2 regions of the Thaumasiovibrio subtropicus genome follow, and region 1 is predicted to be linked to the other one. Evidence: predicted binding sites of a transcription regulator. Region 1 holds the regulator's gene; the other holds the start of a gene.
The links. Region 1 encodes MetJ, which represses methionine synthesis genes. Its sites were predicted from a motif close to TTAGACNTNTANANGTCTAA; they were not measured.
Positions count from the first base shown of each region.

Region 2: the regulator MetJ is predicted to act here: its motif matches at 9,149-9,168, upstream of metN (methionine ABC transporter ATP-binding protein MetN).

Region 1 covers NZ_AP023054.1:196,062-206,470, reverse strand. Annotated here, with positions in the region: gene ppc (phosphoenolpyruvate carboxylase) at 1-2,226, shown strand, start outside; gene TSUB_RS00990 (PadR family transcriptional regulator) at 2,665-3,228, shown strand; gene metF (methylenetetrahydrofolate reductase) at 3,524-4,414, opposite strand; gene TSUB_RS00980 (bifunctional aspartate kinase/homoserine dehydrogenase II) at 4,779-7,184, opposite strand; gene TSUB_RS00975 (O-succinylhomoserine (thiol)-lyase) at 7,186-8,349, opposite strand; gene metJ (met regulon transcriptional regulator MetJ) at 8,538-8,861, shown strand; partial or broken gene TSUB_RS00965 (IS4 family transposase) at 8,980-10,313, opposite strand.
Region 2 covers NZ_AP023054.1:2,863,183-2,873,591, reverse strand. Annotated here, with positions in the region: gene TSUB_RS12765 (DUF294 nucleotidyltransferase-like domain-containing protein) at 1-1,353, opposite strand, end outside; gene TSUB_RS12760 (putative bifunctional diguanylate cyclase/phosphodiesterase) at 1,460-3,070, opposite strand; gene TSUB_RS12755 (proline--tRNA ligase) at 3,251-4,966, opposite strand; gene tsaA (tRNA (N6-threonylcarbamoyladenosine(37)-N6)-methyltransferase TrmO) at 5,014-5,715, opposite strand; gene TSUB_RS12745 (type B 50S ribosomal protein L31) at 5,831-6,094, shown strand; gene ykgO (type B 50S ribosomal protein L36) at 6,149-6,292, shown strand; gene TSUB_RS12735 (MetQ/NlpA family lipoprotein) at 6,404-7,234, opposite strand; gene TSUB_RS12730 (methionine ABC transporter permease) at 7,324-8,010, opposite strand; gene metN (methionine ABC transporter ATP-binding protein MetN) at 8,000-9,034, opposite strand; gene gmhB (D-glycero-beta-D-manno-heptose 1,7-bisphosphate 7-phosphatase) at 9,429-9,986, shown strand; rRNA gene TSUB_RS12715 (16S ribosomal RNA) at 10,334-10,409, shown strand, end outside.

The DNA of each region.
Region 1 (10,409 bases):
ACCGCTCACCCAACCGAAATCGCTCGACGTACCATGATTCACAAGCTGGTTCAGATTAATAACTGTCTGTCTAAGCTTGAACTATCAGAGCTTTCTGCAAGCGAACGTGCAAAAACGGAAACTCGCCTCGAGCAGTTGATTGCGCAAATGTGGCACTCTGATGTGATTCGTCAGCAGCGCCCAACACCGCTTGATGAAGCAAAATGGGGTTTTGCTGTCATTGAAAACTCAGCATGGGAAGCCGTACCTGAGTTCCTGCGCCAGTTCGATGAGAAACTTCATCGCCACCTTGGTGAAGGCCTGCCTATCGATGCTGCGCCAGTCCTCTTCTCTTCATGGATGGGGGGGGACCGCGATGGCAACCCATTTGTAACCTCAGAAATCACTCGTGAAGTATTGCTCCTTTCGCGTTGGAAAGCCGCAGACCTGTTCTTGGGCGACATTCAAGACCTAGTGAGCGAACTGTCGATGGTGAAATGCAACGACAAAGTCCGCGAGCTTGCTGGTGGTGAGCACGAAGCTTACCGTGCGATTTTGAAAGATTTACGCACTAAGTTAACCAGCACCCGTGACATCATGGACGCAAAAATCAAAGGCGAGCCCGTTCCAGAAGGACACGTCCTTGAGAGTGAAGATGAACTTTGGGAACCCCTGCTGGCATGTTACGAGTCACTGCACGAGTGTGGTATGGGCATCATCGCTGACGGCCATCTGCTTGATGTACTTCGTCGTATCAAGTGTTTCGGTGTACACCTTGTACGTCTCGATATTCGTCAAGAGAGCACCCGTCACTCTGATGCGATTTCAGAGCTAACGCGTTACCTTGGTCTGGGTGATTACGACCAGTGGAGTGAGCAAGACAAAGTTGCGTTCCTTGTCAAAGAGCTCTCTTCTAAACGTCCACTCCTGCCACTCGAATGGGAGCCAAGCGCAGAAGTCCAAGAAGTTATCGATACTTGCCGTATCGTCGCCCAGCAGCCTCGACAAGCGCTTGGTGCCTATGTCATTTCAATGGCACGCACCGCGTCTGACGTGCTTGCCGTTCACCTTCTTCTTCAAGAAGCAGGTTGCCCATTCCGTCTCGATGTTTGTCCGCTGTTTGAAACACTGGATGACTTGAACAACGCAGAAGCTGTTATTAGCCAACTACTGAATATTGATTGGTATCGTGGTTTTATTCAGAATCACCAGATGGTCATGATCGGTTACTCGGATTCTGCAAAAGATGCGGGGGTCATGTCTGCAGGTTGGGCTCAGTACACTGCGATGGAATCTCTGGTCAACGTTTGTGAAGAAGCAGGCGTTGAACTCACACTCTTCCACGGTCGAGGCGGTACGATTGGTCGTGGTGGTGCACCTGCGCACGCTGCGTTACTTTCTCAGCCACCGAAGAGCCTAAAAGGCGGCTTACGTGTAACTGAGCAAGGTGAGATGATTCGCTTCAAGTTAGGCTTGCCTGATGTCGCGGTTAACAGCTTTAGCCTCTATGCCAGCGCAATTCTAGAAGCGAACCTCCTACCGCCACCAGCGCCAGAGCAAGCATGGCGAGACCAGATGGACACCTTGTCTGAAATCTCTTGTGAAGCCTATCGACACGTTGTGCGCGGTGAAGAGGACTTTGTCCCTTACTTCCGCTCAACAACGCCAGAGCTTGAGCTAGGTAAGCTACCGCTTGGGTCTCGTCCAGCTAAACGTAATCCAAACGGTGGCGTAGAGAGTCTTCGTGCCATCCCATGGATTTTTGCATGGAGCCAAAACCGCTTAGTGCTGCCAGCCTGGTTAGGTGCAGGTCAAGCCATCCAAGCGTCAATCGACAATGGCGACCAAGCACTGATGGAAACGATGTGTCGTGAATGGCCATTCTTCTCAACGCGTCTTGGGATGCTCGAGATGGTATTCACTAAGACCAATACCGAAATCAGTGAATACTATGACCAGCGTCTAGTAGATAAATCACTTTGGCCACTCGGTACACGTCTACGTGAACAGTTAGAGAGTGATATCAAGGCCGTATTGACCGTTGATAACAATGAGCACTTGATGGAAGAGAACCCGTGGGGTAAAGAAGCTATCCGCTTGCGTAACATCTACGTTGAGCCATTAAATATGCTTCAAGCCGAGCTACTTTTCCGTACACGTCAACACGAAGCGCTCGCGCCAGAGATGGAAGAAGCCTTAATGGTTACCATTGCTGGTATCGCTGCTGGTATGCGAAATACAGGTTAACTGCTTATCGCAAGTGATAAATCACTAAGTTGATCGCAAATTTATTAATGAGGCCGCAGCAATGCGGCCTTTTTTATAATGTATCAATTATATGACACCTATCTCACTATAAAATGCGCTTTACTAATATCAGCAGTCTGGAGAGGCATAGCAAGTATGTTCAGCACTCCGTCTGTTTTTACATACATTGAAGTTGATTTTGTAACATATCGCCGGAAACATGAATGACCTTCAAGACCTGTAGGTAAGGATAATTAGTCACAACAAGTGCTAATTATTGCGATTTGCGTCGTCATTGTATCGTTATTGATGAATTTGATGCTATGCTACGGCTCTTCATTCAGGCAGTGCAACTTAGATACTGAAAAGCGCCGTTAGAGCGATGGGTAATGTCCGCCCTGAGTGAGTGTTTGTAGTTCTTGAAACGGATAGAATAAGATGTCATTACCACACGTGATCTTAACCGTGCTGAGCAATCGCGATGCCACGGGTTATGATATAACAAAAGAGTTTTCTCACAGTATCGGCTACTTTTGGAAGGCCAGCCACCAGCAGGTCTACCGCGAGCTGAACAAGATGGCCTCAAACAACTTGGTCACTTGTGTTCTTCAGCCACAAGAAGGCAAGCCGGATCGTAAAGTTTACTCAATTACAGACCTAGGCCGTGAGTCACTGTTTGAGTGGTTCCAAGAGCCTGTTCGCAATCCAACTGTACGTGATGAGCTATCAGCGAAACTTCTCGTTTGTAGCGTGCATAATTCTGCACCGATGCAGAGCCACATCCAAGGTCTTATCGACGAAACGCAAACGCTGATCAACCACTATCGTGAGTTGGAGCGTCAACACTTCGCCGATCCTGACACGTTAGACCGTCAGGCGCGCTTGGACAGACTGACCTTACGTCGCTGTATTATCAACAGTGAAGCATGGGTTACCTGGGCTGAAGAAGTCGTTGCTGAGCTTAATGCAATGGACAGTGAGCAAAGTGCTATCGCACTTTGAGGGTAAATATCAGCGCACTAATATTAAGATTTTGCTAGGCTAAGACGCTGAATTTACAGATATAATAAAAAAGGGGTATCACGCAAGTGATACCCCTTTTCTATTGCCTTTTTCCGAGATGAAAGCGCTAATTGTCTAACAACAAGAAGGGCTAGTTCTGCAGGGTTTGCTAGGCCTTCCAGCAAGGCGTACCTTAACGGGTAGTCGATTAAATCAAAGGGCAGCAACAAAGACGGCGAGTCGAGAACTCGCCGAATGGGAAGCGTCTAGCTTTCTGAGCAATCGCAGAGGGCGATTATTGATTCTCTCGAACACCTAACGTGTGGCAAAGCGCATAGGTCATTTCGGCGCGATTCAAGGTATAGAAGTGGAAATCTTTCACCCCTTCACGGCTCAGTACGCGAATCATATCAATGGCATTACTCGCCCCAACCATCTGACGCGAAAGCAGATCATCATCCAAACCTTCGTACTGCTTTAACATCCAAGCTGGAATCTTCACGTTGTTGGCATCCGCAAATCGCTTCGCTTGCTTCATGTTTGATACAGGTAAAATACCCGGCACGATTTCGGCTTCAATGCCGGCTGCCACACAACGATCACGGAAGCGCAGATAGCTCTCAATATCGAAAAAGAACTGCGTAATCGCGCGACTCGCACCCGCATCAATCTTGCGCTTTAGGTTTAATAGATCCGCCTGCGCACTCGAAGCTTCTGGGTGCACTTCTGGGTAAGCCGCAACCGAGATATCAAAGTCGTGCTCTTCTTTCAGCAACGCCACAAGGTCCGACGCATACATGTCAGGCTTCACACCGGCTTCAGGTAAATCGCCACGAAGCGCAACAATATGACGAATGCCATTGGCCCAATAGTCACGAGCAATGGCACGCAGTTCATCACGTGATGCATCAATACACGTCAGGTGAGGCGCCGCTTCAAGACCCGTTTGCTCCTTGATCTCTTTAATGATTGAATGGGTGCGGTCACGCTCACCAGAGTTGGCGCCGTAGGTTACCGACACAAATTTTGGCTTCAACGTCTTTAGACGATGAATAGAGTTCCACAACGTCTCTTCCATCTTTTCGCTGCTTGGTGGAAAAAATTCAAAAGAAACGTTAATACGCCCGTCAAGGTCGGCAATATTTTGGTTTAGTGCATCTAGCTGGCTGGCGTGTGTGTAACCCATGATGAAATCCTTTGCTCTATCGCGGCAACCCTTCATGGTCTGCTCGCATTCAATCTTGAATATACGTTTAGACGTCTATATGTCCACAGAATGTCGTGAAACGAATGTGATGTCAACGCAATGATTATGAATTTTTTTCATGATTAAGATGAGTTGATATCAAGCAGTTAAAGACACTTATATCGATTTATCTAGACTTTCCTTTGTAGGCAGCAGGAAATAGAATGAATAGACAACATACCAGACCAAGATCACATAAAGAGGGGGTTTAACAGTAAATGTCGCTAACGTTAGCCACGACAGAATTGACCGCAATAAAAAAGGCAGACTCCACTAGCCTGCCCTTTCATATCATTGATAACGACTACAACATCGAAGCCAATCGATTTAAATCGGATTGCAACGCACCCGCAGTGACATCGCGACCCGCACCTGGTCCACGAATCACCAGTGGGTTGTCCTTGTACCAATCACTCTCAATCGCGAAGATGTTGTCGCAAGGCAGCAAGTTGGCCAACGCGTCATACTCACTCAACGACTCCACGCCGACACGTGCCTTGCCATCTTTACCTAGACGCGCAACGTAACGCAGTACATTGCCATCTCGCTTCGCACGCGCCAAGCGCTCTGCGAGCTCTTGATTGAGCACATCTGCGGATTCAAAGAAGCTATCGATATGCACATCTTGCAGGGCATCAGGCACCAAAGACTCCACTTTAACTTGCTCTGGCTCTAAGTTCAGACCGGCTTCGCGTGCCAAGATCACTAACTTACGCATCACATCACTACCATCAAGGTCAGCGCGTGGATCAGGCTCTGTCAGCCCTTGTTGCCATGCTTGCTCGACTAAATCAGTGAAAGGTAGCGACCCATCAAACTGCTCAAACAGCCACGATAACGTACCTGAGAAAATACCTGATAGCGCAACAATGCGGTCACCACTGTCCATCAAGTCACGAACCGTATGATTAATTGGGAGCCCTGCGCCCACTGTTGCGTTGTATAACCAATGACGGCCCGTTTTCGCGAACGCATCTTGGACATCCTGATAGAAGGCTTGAGGCGCAGAACCCGCGACTTTGTTTGCCGAAATCAAATGCATGCCTTGCTCGGCAATCTCAGGATAGCGTGCCGCTAACGCACTACTTGCTGTCACGTCCAAGACAATGAGCTCATCGTAATCCAGCTCAGCAAGATCGCTAAACAAAGTGCGCGATTGGTACACTTGCGCTTCTTCATCAAAATGCGCTACTGCGCGCTCCGGCTCAATGCCTTCGCCATCGATCCAAGCTAGCTTACTATCGACAACCGCAACCAGAGTGAAGCGCTTACCATGACGGCGCGATAAGATCTCTTGTTGACGAGCAAACAGTTCTAGCCAGCGAGAGCCGATGTTGCCGTTACCGCACAGCACGACACCGACACGTTTTTGGGCTTGGAATAAGGTGGCGTGTAAATTGGAGAGCAGATCGTCTGGCAGCTCACCGCGAACAACAGCCGCAAGACTCAGCGCCAGTTCTGATTCCGCGACAAACTCAACAGGCAACGCCTTAAGCTGCTGCATGAAGCCATGACAATGCACAGGGTTGTTAATCACACCCGCGCCGACGGCTGCCACCAAGCTGAAACCTTCACGCAAACGAATTTCAGCACTCAATGACGCCTCTTGCAAAGCACTCATGACACTGTTGACGACTTCATCAGTATAAGCCAACTGAATGAGACACTTATCCTCGCTCGCAAAACTCGCTAACGGCTGAAGCTGATGACGCTGCAAATAGCTTTCAATCTCGTGAGACGCTATTGCAAAGTCGTGCGAGCGTCCAATAGTGAGCTCAAGGAGTGAAACTTCACATAATGAGGTAACGATCTTTGCGCCGCGTCCAGAGGCTAATACACGCTCGACACGTGTTGAGCCAGACTCTGGCTGTAAACTGCAACGTAGAGTCAGGTCTAAAGCACTTTGCGAGACAGGTTGAAGTGTACGGCTATGCAAGACAGGTGCTGCTAAACGCGCCAACTCATTCGCTTCGTCCAAACGAAGCAGAGGGAGCAAGCAAGCATCATTCACTTTTCGTGGATCAGCGCTGTAAACACCCGCTACATCACTCCAAATGGTGACACGATCAACTTCAGCCAAAGCACCAAGAATGGTCGCAGAGTAATCTGAGCCATTACGACCAAGCAATACCGTTTCGCCTTGCTCATTTTGCGCCATGAAGCCCGTGATTACGACACGGTGATGGGCATGTTGTGCCAACTCTTGCTTGACCAAAGGCCAAGATTTCGCGCTATCAACCTCTGGCTGAGCCGCATGCTCTGCTCGTAGTAGTTGACGAGAATCCACCCCTACCGCAGGCAAGGCTTCTTGATTGAGGAGCGCAGTTAAAAGTCGAACAGACCATACCTCACCAAAACCTTGAACTTTACCTCGCGTCGGCAAATCTAGTGATGGCGCTTCACCCCATTGTGCAATCTGACGACAATCATCATGCAGTGCATTGACTAAAGCTTCCGGCTCAGTAATTAACGATTCAATCAATCCTTGCTGAAACTGGCGTAGTCCCATGAGAGTTTCATGGGCGAGACGGCCATCTTTTTCTGACTGCTTTAAAAAGTCGATCAGTTGATTTGTGGTAGAGCCTGCGGCAGACACAACCACCAGGTCATCGCTGTGAGAGTACTTGGCGAGAATATCAATCACACGGCGAAAACAAGTTTCATCCGCAAGGCTACTGCCACCAAACTTATGCAGTTGACGTTCACTCATGTTATTTCTCTCCCACTACCGCAAACGCATTTGCCAAATCTGCGACTAAATCACGGCTATCTTCTAGCCCAACAGACAAGCGTAAAAGCCCCGGTGCGATACCGGCTTCCAATTGCGCTTCATCGGACATCGCCCGGTGCGTCATGGATCCCGGATGACAAATTAATGACTCTACGCCACCCAAAGACTCAGCTAATGAGAAATGTTGTAAAGCGTTAAGGAACACTTTCAACGCCTCTACGTCACCATCGAACTCAAAACTGATCATGGTGCCAAAGCCAGATTGCTGCTTGGCAGCTATCTCGTGGCCCGGGTGCTCTGGAATGCTCGGGTGATAAAGGGCTTTGATTCGCGATTGCGTCTTCAAAAACTCAAGGACTGCGTAACAGTTTTCTTCATGCATACGCATGCGCGGGACAAGTGTACGTAAACCACGTAACGCCAGGTACGCATCGAACGGTGAACCCGTTGCACCAATGCAGTTTCCCCACCACAACAGCTCGTCGGTGTGTTCCTGAGTTTTTGCCACTAGCACACCAGCAACAACATCAGAGTGTCCGTTAAGGTACTTTGTTGTCGAGTGCACGACAAAGTCAGCGCCTAATGCGATTGGACGTTGCCAAACAGGACTAAGGAAGGTGTTATCGACCGCAACCAATGCGCCAATTTTTTGCGCCTTTTCGCACACTTCTGCAATATCGAGGACACGCAGTAAGGGATTTGATGGCGTTTCAATCCAGATAAGCTTCGGCTTTTTCGCTAATGCGGCATCCAGTGACGCGCTGTCATATTGATTAACAAACTCAACCTTAAAATCACCTTTGTTAGCACGTGTGTTGAACAAACGGTAAGTACCGCCGTAGCAATCATGCGGTGCGACGATCAAGTCTTCTGGACCCAATAATGCACTAACCAACAAGTTAATCGCCGACGTACCACAGCTGGTCACGACCGCGCCTGCTCCACCTTCGAGATCAGAGATGGCATCCGCCACTAACGAGCGAGTCGGGTTGCCGCCTCGAGAGTAGTCATACTCCGGCACATCACCGAACGACGGAAAGCTATAATTCGTGGTGAGATAAATCGGTGGGACCACCGCATTGTGTTGAGAATCTGATTCAATGCCTGTGCGTACTGCAATGGTGGCCAGTTGTTTGTCACTCATAACCCGTTCCTTGTTTTAGGCCGTAGCCCGTTTATTCCCGCGCGAATACCCATTACCTTACTGCTTACCCACCGAGACGTCAACACTTCTAGACGTCTATATGTCTTTGCTTATGGCGGTAAAAGCCGCTAAAATTCGCATTACACATCACTCAACAATTTTAATATTACTGGCAAAGTAGGTGCACAATGACAAAGTGGAATGGTGAATACATCAGCCCATACGCAGAACATGGTAAGAAAAACGAACAAGTAAAAAAGATCACTGTATCTATCCCTTTGAAAGTTCTAAAAATTCTCACTGATGAACGCACACGTCGTCAGGTCAACAACTTGCGCCATGCGACCAATAGCGAGCTACTTTGTGAAGCTTTTTTACACGCATACACTGGCCAGCCATTGCCAACGGATGAAGACATCCGTAAAGACCGCCCAGATGAAATCCCTGCAGAAGCGAAGAAAATGATGGAAGAGATGGGGATCAGCATCGAAGATTTTGTTGAGCAGGACTAAATTTCCGCGTTTCAGGCGTTTTTTCTCCGCCGCGCTCAAGATTGCATACGGATATGCCAGTTCATGCCTCTTGTGTGAAAGCCACATATAAAAAAACCAGCCTGTCGGCTAACTCCTATCAATTAAGATGTTTGGAGCGAACCATATAGCGAGTTTTATTGATACGAACGGTCCTCGATTTGGGCCGTTTTTTTCGTTCTGGTAAAATATAGCGTTTAACTCTCTCTCGCATTGCCCTCAGCTTCTTGGGTATTGAGCCAGGCGATGCGATTGCACACCACATTAGTTCATCCTGAATGTCCCTTAGCGCCATCATAAAACTGATCCGTAAAGGCGATACGTTAGCTTCTTTTGCTATCCGACTTATTTCCAACCGAACTAGATTGTAGGCAATTAAGATACCCCAGATCTCCTGCTCAACACCTTCGACAGACTGACTTCGAAGCAGAAGTTCGTCCTCAAGCATATCGTGTTTTATCTCTCCGTAACTATTTTCAATTTCCCATCGTTCGAAGTAAACATTAAGTAAATCTTGCAGAGCATATTTTTTGTCTGTTAGGGACGACAAGACCCCTTTTTATATGGTTGGGTTGTTCTTTTTCTGGATAAAGCGCAAGCCTTGCTTGCCATTTTTCAGGTAGGTGAGGAGCTTTTTTTGCGAGCTTGTTGCGAAACATTCATTTCAACGATCAAGTCACGGCCGTCTTCATCTAACTGCTCGATGACTGTGTACTTTGTATTGGATTTAATAGGGGTCATCCAGTGGCTAGAACCATGTTGGTTTTGCCAGTTAATCATTAGCTCCGCACCTAAATAACATCGGTCGAAAATAGTCAGAGAGTTGGCTGTTGCAGAGGAAATGAGTTGCTTAGCGTAGCTTTCTTCACCGTTGTAGCTAGGGCCAAAAGCGACGTTATGGATTAGGCGACTTCGAAGGGAGCAAAGCGCACATAACCTTACAACTGGGTATTCAGTATGGCGCGTTTTACCGTGTTTAACATATTGAAAATGCTCTGCAAGAGCTGGGGTATCATGGGTTCTAAATTGTGTTCCATCAACAGAGAAAAGCCTTAATCCAAACCATGTATCATCACTGTCCTCTGTTTGCGTCCAATGCTGTGCTGTTAATGAAAATAGGGCTTCGAGAGGTTTAGCTGTTAACCGTTTTCTTGCTTGGGGGATCGCACTTGGAGCAATGGATTCACCTAGAGAGTTAGAAAGCTTGAGGTCTAATTTATCAAGTACATCGGTAATCGGTCTATCACGGTATAAACCAATACCTACAACCAGCCAGACCACAAGCTCAGCAGGTAACTTCCGTCGCCGTAAGCTTGCTTTGTTGGTGTCATCGAGTGCCTGTTGAATCCACTCAAGCGGCAGCTCTTTCTGAAATAAAGAGAGTGAGTCAGGTGAAGCGAAATCATCAACATCAATAAGCCAATGTGCCAACATAAAAATACCCCCAAACTTAATGTCTGAGGGTATTTTCACTCAACCGTAGGATCATTCAACTGATCAGTGGCTTAACTGATCGGTGTTAAGCCTGTC
Region 2 (10,409 bases), 950 kb from region 1:
ATCTAAATCGAAGAAGATAGAGCTGTTGAGTAAGGCTTGAGGCTTAGGGTTATCAATCCAATCCGCAAAGCAGGCTTCCCACTCGGTACGCGTCTTACGCCATTCAGGGTTTGAAGCCATAATATCGCCAGTGCAATATTTGTAGCCACAGGCTGCTAGACCGTCGCAAACAAACTTAGCCAATGCCGCATAGTACTCACCATGTTGGCTTTCCTCATAGCTGTCGTCCAAAATGATGGCGTTGTCTTGGTCTGTCACTATTAACTGTTCATCGCGAGCCATGGAGCCTAAGGCGAGAAAACAATAAGGCACCGGTGGTTTACCCAGTGATTCTTCGGCAAGCTCAATCAATCGCTGTTTGAAACTGCGGCCGATAACAGCCATCGCGCTACCCACCATATGTGAGTTAGCATCTTCATTGACTAGGCGTACGAAGCTGTCTTTGACTTGTTCAGAAAGCGTAATGAGTTCTTCTGTGCTTTGTTGTTGGAAGATGGAGCTGACTAAAAGTAGGCTGTTTTGAGATTCATAGCGAACGATATCGGTCATCTCTACGATACCGATTGGGAGCCGATTACGCATTACAGGGACATGGTGAACGTTGTAGCGCAGCATGGTTAGCATGGCTTCATAAACGTAGGCGTTGTAATCCAGCGACACTAACTCCGTGGTCATGACATCACTGACCGGGGCACCAACATCGACCCCTTCTGCTAATACTCGCGTACAGAAATCACGCTCGGTAAGAATGCCAACCAGGTTACTTTCGTCTTCTTCGATAATCTCAGGATCTTTGATCAACAGTGAACTAACAGACTCCTCCGCCATAATTTTTGCTGCGGTCTGAATGTCCGTATGGTTCTCAATGATCACGGGTTCCCGAGTCAATAATGTTCGGACTTTTGAGGTGGTGAGGTCATTGGCATCTTGTTGAGAGGAAACTGCCTGACGCAAACGAGCCCTATCTTCAATTTCAACAAAATCTGCGAAACTATCTTCTTGCTCGTACAGTGATTTGAACAAGGTATTAGGAATACAGTAAACCAGGGTGTCTTCTATCGCTTTTGCGGGCAGGCGCACTTGGTTGTTCATCAACAAGCCCATTTGGCCAAAGATATCCCCTTCATCTAAGCGATTGTAGAGCTCGCCACGACGGCGATAAATTTCAACCACACCACTACGAATCAAATAGAGGTCTTGGATCTCGTCTCCAAAGTTGAGAATCATATTCCCGGCTCGAAAATAGGCGATCTCGATGTGTGATGCGACTTCCTGTTGTTGCTCTTCAGTTAGCGCATTAAATGGCGGGTGTTTAGCGACAAATTGTTGAATGTCGTTGAGCTCTGCTTGCATCGCGGTCTTCCTAGATTGAGCCTGAGGGGTATCAGTAAACGGGGGAGTGAGGCCCGTTTACTGAGAATGTAGTGAGTATACCGAAATGCAATGTCGAGGGGAGGGGTTATCCGTTGATAGATTGTTGAATTGGGAAATTGTCTTCTAGCCAATGACTGAAGTCGTCGCATGAGAGGGGTTTGGTAAACCAGTAGCCTTGGAGTAAGTCGCAACCAAAGTCGGTCACCATCTCAGCGTGCTCTTGCTCCTCAATCCCTTCCGCAACGACAGGGACATTAAACTGCTGCCCAATGTACTGAATCGCTTGAATAATCACCTGATGTTGATGGGAGTTGTTGCGAATAAAGCCTTGATCGATTTTTATCTGACTGAAAGGGATGGAGGTTAATAGAGATAAAGAGGAGTATCCCGTACCGAAGTCATCCATACTGAGTTTTACCCCGATATGGTGCAGGCCATCAATGACTTTCTTAGACGTCGCTGAGTTTTCAATGATGGCGTTTTCAGTGATTTCTAACACTAAGTATTGCGGGGGGATCGGATGTGCTTGCAACACTTCACGGATGAAGTTAAGGAAGTCCTCGTCTTCAAGATCGCGCACTGACACATTGATTTGTAAGTTGAAGCTATAGCCCATTTTTAGCCAGTTACAGTACTCAGAGAGTGCTCTGGCAATCACCCAGCGGGTGATGGTACGCATTAGGGCGGTTTGCTCGGCAAAGGGAATAACGTCGTTGGCTGGTAGTAAGCGCCCTGATGGGAGCCGCCAGCGAATTAACGCCTCGACACCTGCGAGTTGATGATTATGACTGTGGAAGAGCGGGTGGTAGTGAATCTCAAACTGATCGTTTTCTACCGCAGTCGTGAGCTTGGCGTTGATATCAAAACTCTGCTGCTGGTGGTCATTCATCGCAGGGCTATAAAAAACATAGTGGCGTTTTAGGCGTTTGGATGAGTACATTGCGATGTCGGCGCAGCGTACTAGTTGCTCCATATTGCGACCATCAATGGGGTAACGAGAGACACCGATGCTGGCCGACAGTGAAATGTGTTGATTGGCGACGGAGACCGGTTTTGTTAACAGTTCGCTCAAGGCGATACAGTGCGTGCCAATGGCGTCTTTATCGTCGGTTTCTATTAACATTGCAAACTCATCGCCACCTAGGCGGGCTGCATAAAATTCTGCACTGTAGTTTTTTAGGCGCTCGGCAAAGGCTTGAAGTAGCTTGTCGCCCACCTGATGGGTTAAAGAGTCATTGATGCGTTTAAAGTCATTGAAATCAAGCAGCAAAACAGAAAAACAGCGTCCGGTATGTTCCGACAATGCGATGACTTGTTCGAGTTTTTGCATCAAATGGTGACGATTAGGCAGTTTCGTCAGTGTGTCGTGTTCCGCATCAAATCGCGCGAGTTCACGTTCGTTGTCGAGGCGCTTGATACTTTGAGAAGAAAGACGAATGGTCGAAAAGACAAACAACCCGCCTAAAGACAGAATAGCACTCAATAAGGTATCACTCAGACCTGTTGATGGTTCTATCATCAGTAAAGTGGCGTGACCACTATAACCGATGATAAAGAAGACCATCATGTAGACTAACAGTGTCCAACTACCGTCTGGATCTTGGCGTTTTATGCGAAACGCGGGGGCTATAGAACTTGCAACTAGAATAAGCCCAGTGAGAGTGAGCACCAGATTCATCAGCTTTATCGTGAGCACGAACAACCTTCCCTTATGCGCGATGTGCAAAGAGTATAGTTGAAGATCTTCACTTGCTTCTGAGTGATACTGTGTCAAAACTCAGACAATGTTCGTTTTGTTAGAGTCAATGACCTAGAAACAAAAAAAGCCCGCTAAATTAAGCGGGCTTAGATGTACTGAAAGGTAACTATATCGCGATTAAACGAGTTTTGCCTTGATGAAGTCTGCGATTGCATCAGCAGCAACCGGCTCTTTCTCACCCGTACGGCGGTCTTTGTATTCGACTTCGCCATTTTTCAAGCTACGGTCACCGATGACAACGGTGTGGGGCACACCAACAAGCTCCATGTCTGCAAACATGACGCCAGGGCGCTCTTTACGATCATCAAACAGGACTTCAATACCTGCAGCTGTCAGGTTCGCGTAGAGCGCTTCTGCAGCTTCACGCACAGCTTCAGACTTGTGCATGTTCATTGGTACGATAGCCACTTGGAAAGGCGCTAATGCGTCTGGCCAGATGATGCCGTTTTCGTCGTGATTTTGCTCGATAGCAGACGCCACCACGCGAGATACACCGATACCGTAACAACCCATTTCTAAAATGGTGTTTTTGCCGTCAGCACCTAGTACGCCACAGTTCATTTTCTCTGAGTAGTTTGTACCTAGCTGGAAAATGTGACCAACTTCGATACCACGCTTAAGCATGATAGTACCGTTGCCGCATGGGCTTGGATCACCTTCAACGACGTTGCGGAGATCTTCTACCTGACCGAGTTCAACATCACGACCCCAGTTGATACCGAAGTAGTGTTTATCATCGATGTTTGCACCAGCGCCAAAGTCACTCATTACCGCAACGGTACGGTCAACGATGAATGGCAGTTCAAGACCGACAGGACCTAGAGAGCCAGGGCCCGCACCAATCAATGCACGGATCTCTTCTTCCGTTGCCATCTCCAATGGTGAAGCCACTTCTTTCAGGTTTTCCGCTTTTACTTCGTTTAGCTCGTGATCACCACGGATGATCAACGCAATAAGGTCGGCATCTACTTCATCAGACGCTTTAACGAATAGCGTTTTCACCGTTTTTTCGATTGGTAGCTCAAATTGCTCTACCAGTTCAGCAATGGTTTTTGCATTTGGTGTATCAACCAGCGTCATCTCTTCGCTTGGTGCTGCACGTTCAGCGGTAGGTGCAAGCGCTTCTGCTTTTTCAATGTTTGCGGCGTAATCAGATTCTGTTGAGAAGGCAATTAAATCTTCGCCACTTTCTGCGAGAACGTGGAACTCGTGTGAGCCACTGCCACCAATAGCACCGGTGTCAGCCAGAACCGGGCGGTAATCGAGCCCCATGCGGTCAAAGGCTTTACAGTATGCTTCATGCATCGCTTCATAGGACTGTTGCAGGCCATCTTTGTCGAGGTCGAAACTGTAAGCGTCCATCATGCAGAATTCGCGTGCACGCATAACACCGAAGCGTGGACGACGTTCGTCACGGAACTTCGTTTGAATTTGGTAAAGGTTAAGTGGCAGCTGTTTGTAAGAGCTTACCTCGTTACGGACCAAGCTGGTGATCACTTCTTCTGCTGTCGGACTTAATACAAACGGACGCTCATGGCGGTCAGTCAGTCGAAGCAACTCCGCGCCCATTTTTTCAGAGCGGCCAGTTTCTTCCCAAAGCTCGAAAGGCTGAACAACGGGCATCAAAGTCTCAACAGCACCTGCATTGTTGATCTCTTCACGAACGATGTTTTCGACTTTACGCAGGACGCGCAGACCGGTCGGCAGCCAGGTGTAGAGACCTGAAGCAAGCTTGCGGATCATGCCGGCACGTAGCATCAGCTGGTGGCTGATAACTTCTGCGTCGTTTGGTGTTTCCTTCAGAGTAGACAGAAGGTATTTACTGGTACGCATTGATGGTATCCGTTGGTTGAGGTTAAAAAATATGACTCGCTAGTGTATCAGTCATTTGTGGATTGGCAAACGGCTTCCACGGCTGTGACGATGACCTTTTGTGCATTTACTTTAAATTTCACGTTAAAGCGAAAGAGGTGGACAGCATATTCCTTCTCATCAGGTTTACTTTTCTTATAAGCAGGCCGCGGATCTTGTGAGAGCACTTCTTTAATGACTTGCTGTTGATGAGGAGTGAGGTGTTGAGCTACCTGCTCGTTAATCATTACATCAAGAGTTGCGGGTTCCTCATTGGCAAATCCGCCAATGGCTTCGGGGTGGCTGTCGGAGTAAGGGATATAAGGTTTGATATCCATGATCGGTGTACCGTCAACGAGGTCGACACCACCTAATTCAAGAATGACCTGACTGCCTTGAATACGCACACCTTTAAGTGTCACTGCTGACATGCCTATCCCATTTGGACGAAAAGTGGCTCGACTTGCAAAGACGCCAATACGCTCATTGCCACCTAGTCGAGGTGGCCTGACAGTAGGGCGCCATCCGGCTGCCAAGTTTTGGTCAAACATAAAGAGCAACCACAGGTGGCTGAATTGTTCGATGCCTCTAACGGCTTCGGGGACATTCGCTTCGCCACAGAGGTGTAGTTCTGCAGTGGCACTGGGTACAAGGTTAGGTTGACGTGGTACGGCAAATTTCTCTTTGTAAGGAGAGCGAATGATACCTACGGGTTCGATGGAAAACGGCATGGTGTTCGGTCATTGATGAAAAGAATCGATAGCCTAGCACAGAAAAAGCTGGACATATTAAGTGATAATCATTATCGTTCGCTACGTTATATTGTAACAATAAAGGAATGCAGCTATGAAACAAGGTATTCATCCTGAATATCGCACAGTGGTCTTTCATGACACTGCCGTTGATAAGTACTTCTTGATCGGCTCAACGCTGAAAACAGAACGTACGATTAAGTGGGAAGATGGTAAAGAGTACCCTTACTTCACTTTGGATGTATCTTCAGAATCGCATCCTTTCTATACCGGTAAGCAGCGCGTTGCGAAAGCCGAAGGCCGCTTGGCTACCTTTAGCCGCCGCTTCGGTAGTTTCTCTAGTAAGAAAGAGAAGTAACACACCGCTATTTACGCTCGCTGTTTGGAATTAGGAAGTCTAAGGAGAAGTAAGATGCAGGTACTAAGCTCACTGAAAAGCGCAAAGAATCGTCATAGAGATTGCCAGGTCGTTAAACGTCGAGGCCGCATCTATGTGATTTGTAAGTCAAACCCACGCTTCAAAGCCGTTCAAGGCAAAGTAAAGAAGAAGCGTTAAGGTTTTTTATCTGATGTTGGCGCATAAAAAAACCTCTGCTTGTTGAGCAGAGGTTTTTTTGTGGGTGTGCTAAATGAGGCAATGAGCGTACTTTGGGTACGCCCATTAAAATTACCAACCTTTAACGACACCACCTTTGAAGATTTCAAGTGCTGCTTGATGAACTTCATCGGTTTGGTAAGAGGCAACGAAGGTTTTGATTGCTTCGTCGTTGATGTTGTCTTCACGTGCAACAACAAGGTTCACGTATGGAGACTCTTTGTCTTCAACGAACACGCCATCGCGCTCTGGCGTTAGGTCGATGCTGCTTGCATACGTTGTGTTGATGATCGCGAGATCAACATCTTGCAGTGAGCGTGGTAGTTGCGCGGCTTCTAGCTCGACAATTTTGATGTTTTTCGGGTTTTCGACGATATCAAGTACCGTTGCAAGTAGACCAACACCTTCTTTAAGCTTAAGAAGGCCTTGCTGCTCGAGTAGGATCAGAGAGCGACCAAGGTTAGTAGGATCGTTTGGTACCGCAATTTGAGCACCTTCTTGAATCTCTTCTACACTTTCAACTTTGCTAGAGTAGCCTGCAATTGGGTAGACGAAGGTGTTACCAGCGATAGCCAGTTTGTAACCACGATCTTCGATTTGCTTGTCTAGGTATGGCTTGTGTTGGAATGCGTTCGCATCAATAGAGCCTTCATCAAGTGCTGCGTTTGGGGTGACGTAGTCAGTGAAAGTAATCAGTTCCACGTCTAGGCCATGCTTCTCTTTTGCAACGCGCGCTGCGATTTCAGCGACTTGCTCTTCAGCCCCCGCCATTACGCCGACTTTGATTTTAGTTACTTTGACTTCTTCTGCTGCTTGCTCTGGTGCTTTGTCACCACAACCTGTTAGCGCCAATGCAGACGCGATACCCGCTGCAGCTAAAAGAGACTTCAAATTAAACGCCATAATTTACTCCTTAATTTTGTCTGCACCGCACTCCGGCGGTGCTGCCATCATTGTGTTTGTCTTTAATGTTTAGGGTGTCAAATTGTTGCTTATCGGTGATCGACTTTGTTCACAAGTCGGTCGCCGAGGGATTGAATCACTTGTACTAGGATAACCAAAAGTACAACGGTAATAGCCATAACAGTGCCATCAAAACGCTGGTAGCCATAGCGGATACCCACATCGCCAAGGCCACCACCACCGACGGTACCCGCCATTGCCGAGTAGCTTACAAGTGTTACCAGTGTAATGGTCACAGCATTAATAATGCCTGGCAGTGCTTCAGGGAGTAGCACTTTTAAAATAATCTGACTCGGGGTTGCGCCCATTGCTTCGGCCGCTTCCACAAGGCCTGAAGGGACTTCCATGAGTGCCCCTTCAACTAAGCGCGCAATAAATGGGATAGCAGCAACCGTCAGCGGTACAACTGCCGCTGCGGTTCCAATCGAACTTCCCGTCACGAAACGTGTAAAGGGGATGATAGCGACGAGGAGAATGATGAAAGGAATGGAACGGCCAATATTGACGGCAATGCCCAATACTTTATTCACTTTAGGTGCCGATAGAAGGCCACCCTCTTTGGTGATATGAAGAGAAACACCAAGCGGGATGCCAATCAAGAATCCGATCAAGCCAGAAGCAAAAACCATGATAAGGGTTTGCCACGTTGCATCGATCAGTAGGCTGACCAAGCGGTCATTTTCCGCAAACCACGCGGAGACTGAATTAATCAACATAACCTAATACCTCTACTTGTACTTTGTGGTCTCGGATGAAGGCAAGCGCCTTCTCTGTCGCTTCTTCCGTGCCGCAGAGCTCGGTAAGCAACAGACCAAATTTCATGCCGCCAGCGTAATCAATGTCTGAGCAAAGGATATTGGCATCAATATTAAATTCACGCGCAACTTGGCTTAGCAAAGGTGCATCTACAGAAGCGCCAGTGAACTCTAAACGGACTAGCGGGTATCGGTTATCTCCGCGTTCTTTGGTGAGACGACGTTCATAGTCTTCAGGGATAGAAAGATCTAACGTTGAACGAATGAACTGACGAGCAAGGTCTGTTTTAGGATGCGCAAAAATGTCTGCGACAGGGCCTTTTTCAACTAACTCACCGTCACCAATAATAGCGACTTCATGACAGATGTTTTTGACGACATCCATTTCATGAGTAATGAGCAGGATAGTCAGGCCAAGTTGTTGGTTAATCTTTTTGAGAAGCGCCAAAATCGACTGCGTTGTCGCCGGGTCAAGGGCACTCGTTGCTTCATCACAAAGCAATACTTTAGGGTCACAGGCTAGCGCACGGGCAATCGCGACACGCTGTTTTTGACCGCCACTGAGATTGGCTGGGTATGACTCGTGTTTATCGCTTAGGCCAACGAGGTCAAGTAACTCTGTCACTTTGCGTGTAATCTCAGCGTTGCTTTTCCCGGCCAGTTCTAAAGGAAGTGCAACGTTAGCAAACACAGTACGAGACGACAGCAAATTAAAGTGTTGAAAAATCATACCGATTTTACGACGAGCTTGCGTTAACTCTTGATTGGAAAGGGCAGTAAGCTCAGTGCCGTCTACGGTAATGGTGCCTGAAGATGGGCGCTCTAAAAGGTTCACACAACGGATAAGGGTACTTTTACCCGCACCTGAAGCACCAATGACACCAAAGATGGTGCCTTGCGAGATTGTTAAATTGGCATCTCGTAGGGCATGGATTTGCTTATTGCCCTGCTGGAACACCTTGTTGACTCGGCTGATTTCAATCATCCCACGTCCTGATTTATGCTGCTGTTGTTTGCTTTTCCAGTACAAAATTGTGCTGCACTGGTTATATTGATGGAAATGATGCTAAGGCGTCTAGACGGCCAAGTCAACAGAAATATTTACGTCTAGACGTCTAAACGCGCGAGAGATGCAGGGTTATTCTGCAAGGGTAAAGATGAATACGCGTGTCGGACGCACGATAATTTACTGATATACTCTAGCCACCGCATGGGGCTTGCTCAGCGAGAATTTTCAGGTTTGTCAGCAAAGCATCGCTATGAATGCCTTGCAGATTAAATCATAAAGCCGTAACAAAAGATGACGGTGCTAGAAAACTCGTTCGGTGGAAAGCGTCTTGAGGTGGCTTGAGTATACTGTAATTAATGAGGGCAATACTGTGGCAAAAGCGGCTGTATTTATCGATCGTGATGGTGTGATCAATGTTGATCACGGTTATGTACATACCACGGATGATTTTGAATACATCGAAGGGGTCTTTGAAGCCTGTAAGCAGTTTAAAGCAATGGGCTACTTATTGGTGCTGGTGACTAACCAATCAGGTATTGCGCGAGGCATGTTTACAGAGGATGAATTCCTCACCCTCACCGAGTGGATGGATTGGAACTTCGTTGACAATGGTGTGGAATTTGATGGCATATACTATTGCCCTCACCATGCTGAAAAAGGGCAAGGAGACTACAAAGTAGATTGTGATTGTCGCAAGCCGAAACCGGGAATGTTTAAATCCGCACAAGCATTTTTGAAAATCGATATGGCGAAGTCAGTGATGATTGGCGATAAAAAGGAAGACATGATGGCTGCTGAAGCGGCGGATATTCCTACTCGCATTCTCGTACGGTCAGGTAAACCTGTTACTGCGGAAGGCGAAGCGCTAGCGAGTGTGGTGGTTGATAGCGTTGCAGATGTACCTGCCTACCTAAAATCAGAGGCTTAATGTGTGTTTAGCTTAAAATGTCGGCAGTTGGGTTTTTTTTGTCATTTTTCTCTTGCGGATATTTTTAAGCTCCCTATAATGCGCCTCCGTTGTCACGAAAAACACAGCGTTCTTCGCTGAGTTACCAAGTAAGACAACAACGTTCTTTAACAATATGACCATGCAATCTGTGTGGGCACTCGTTGAATAGATAGTCAAAACTGTTTGTCTTCACTTTTAAAAAGTGAAAGCAAATATGGCATCAATGATACTAGTGACCAAATTAAGACTTCGGTCTTAGCACAGTCAATTCGTTCATTACTTCGGTAGTGAATATCAGTATTCATTGAGTCCAAATCAAAAATCTTTAATTGAAGAGTTTGATCATGGCTCAGATTGAACGCTGGCGGCAGGCCTAACACATGCAAGTCGAGCGGAAACGAC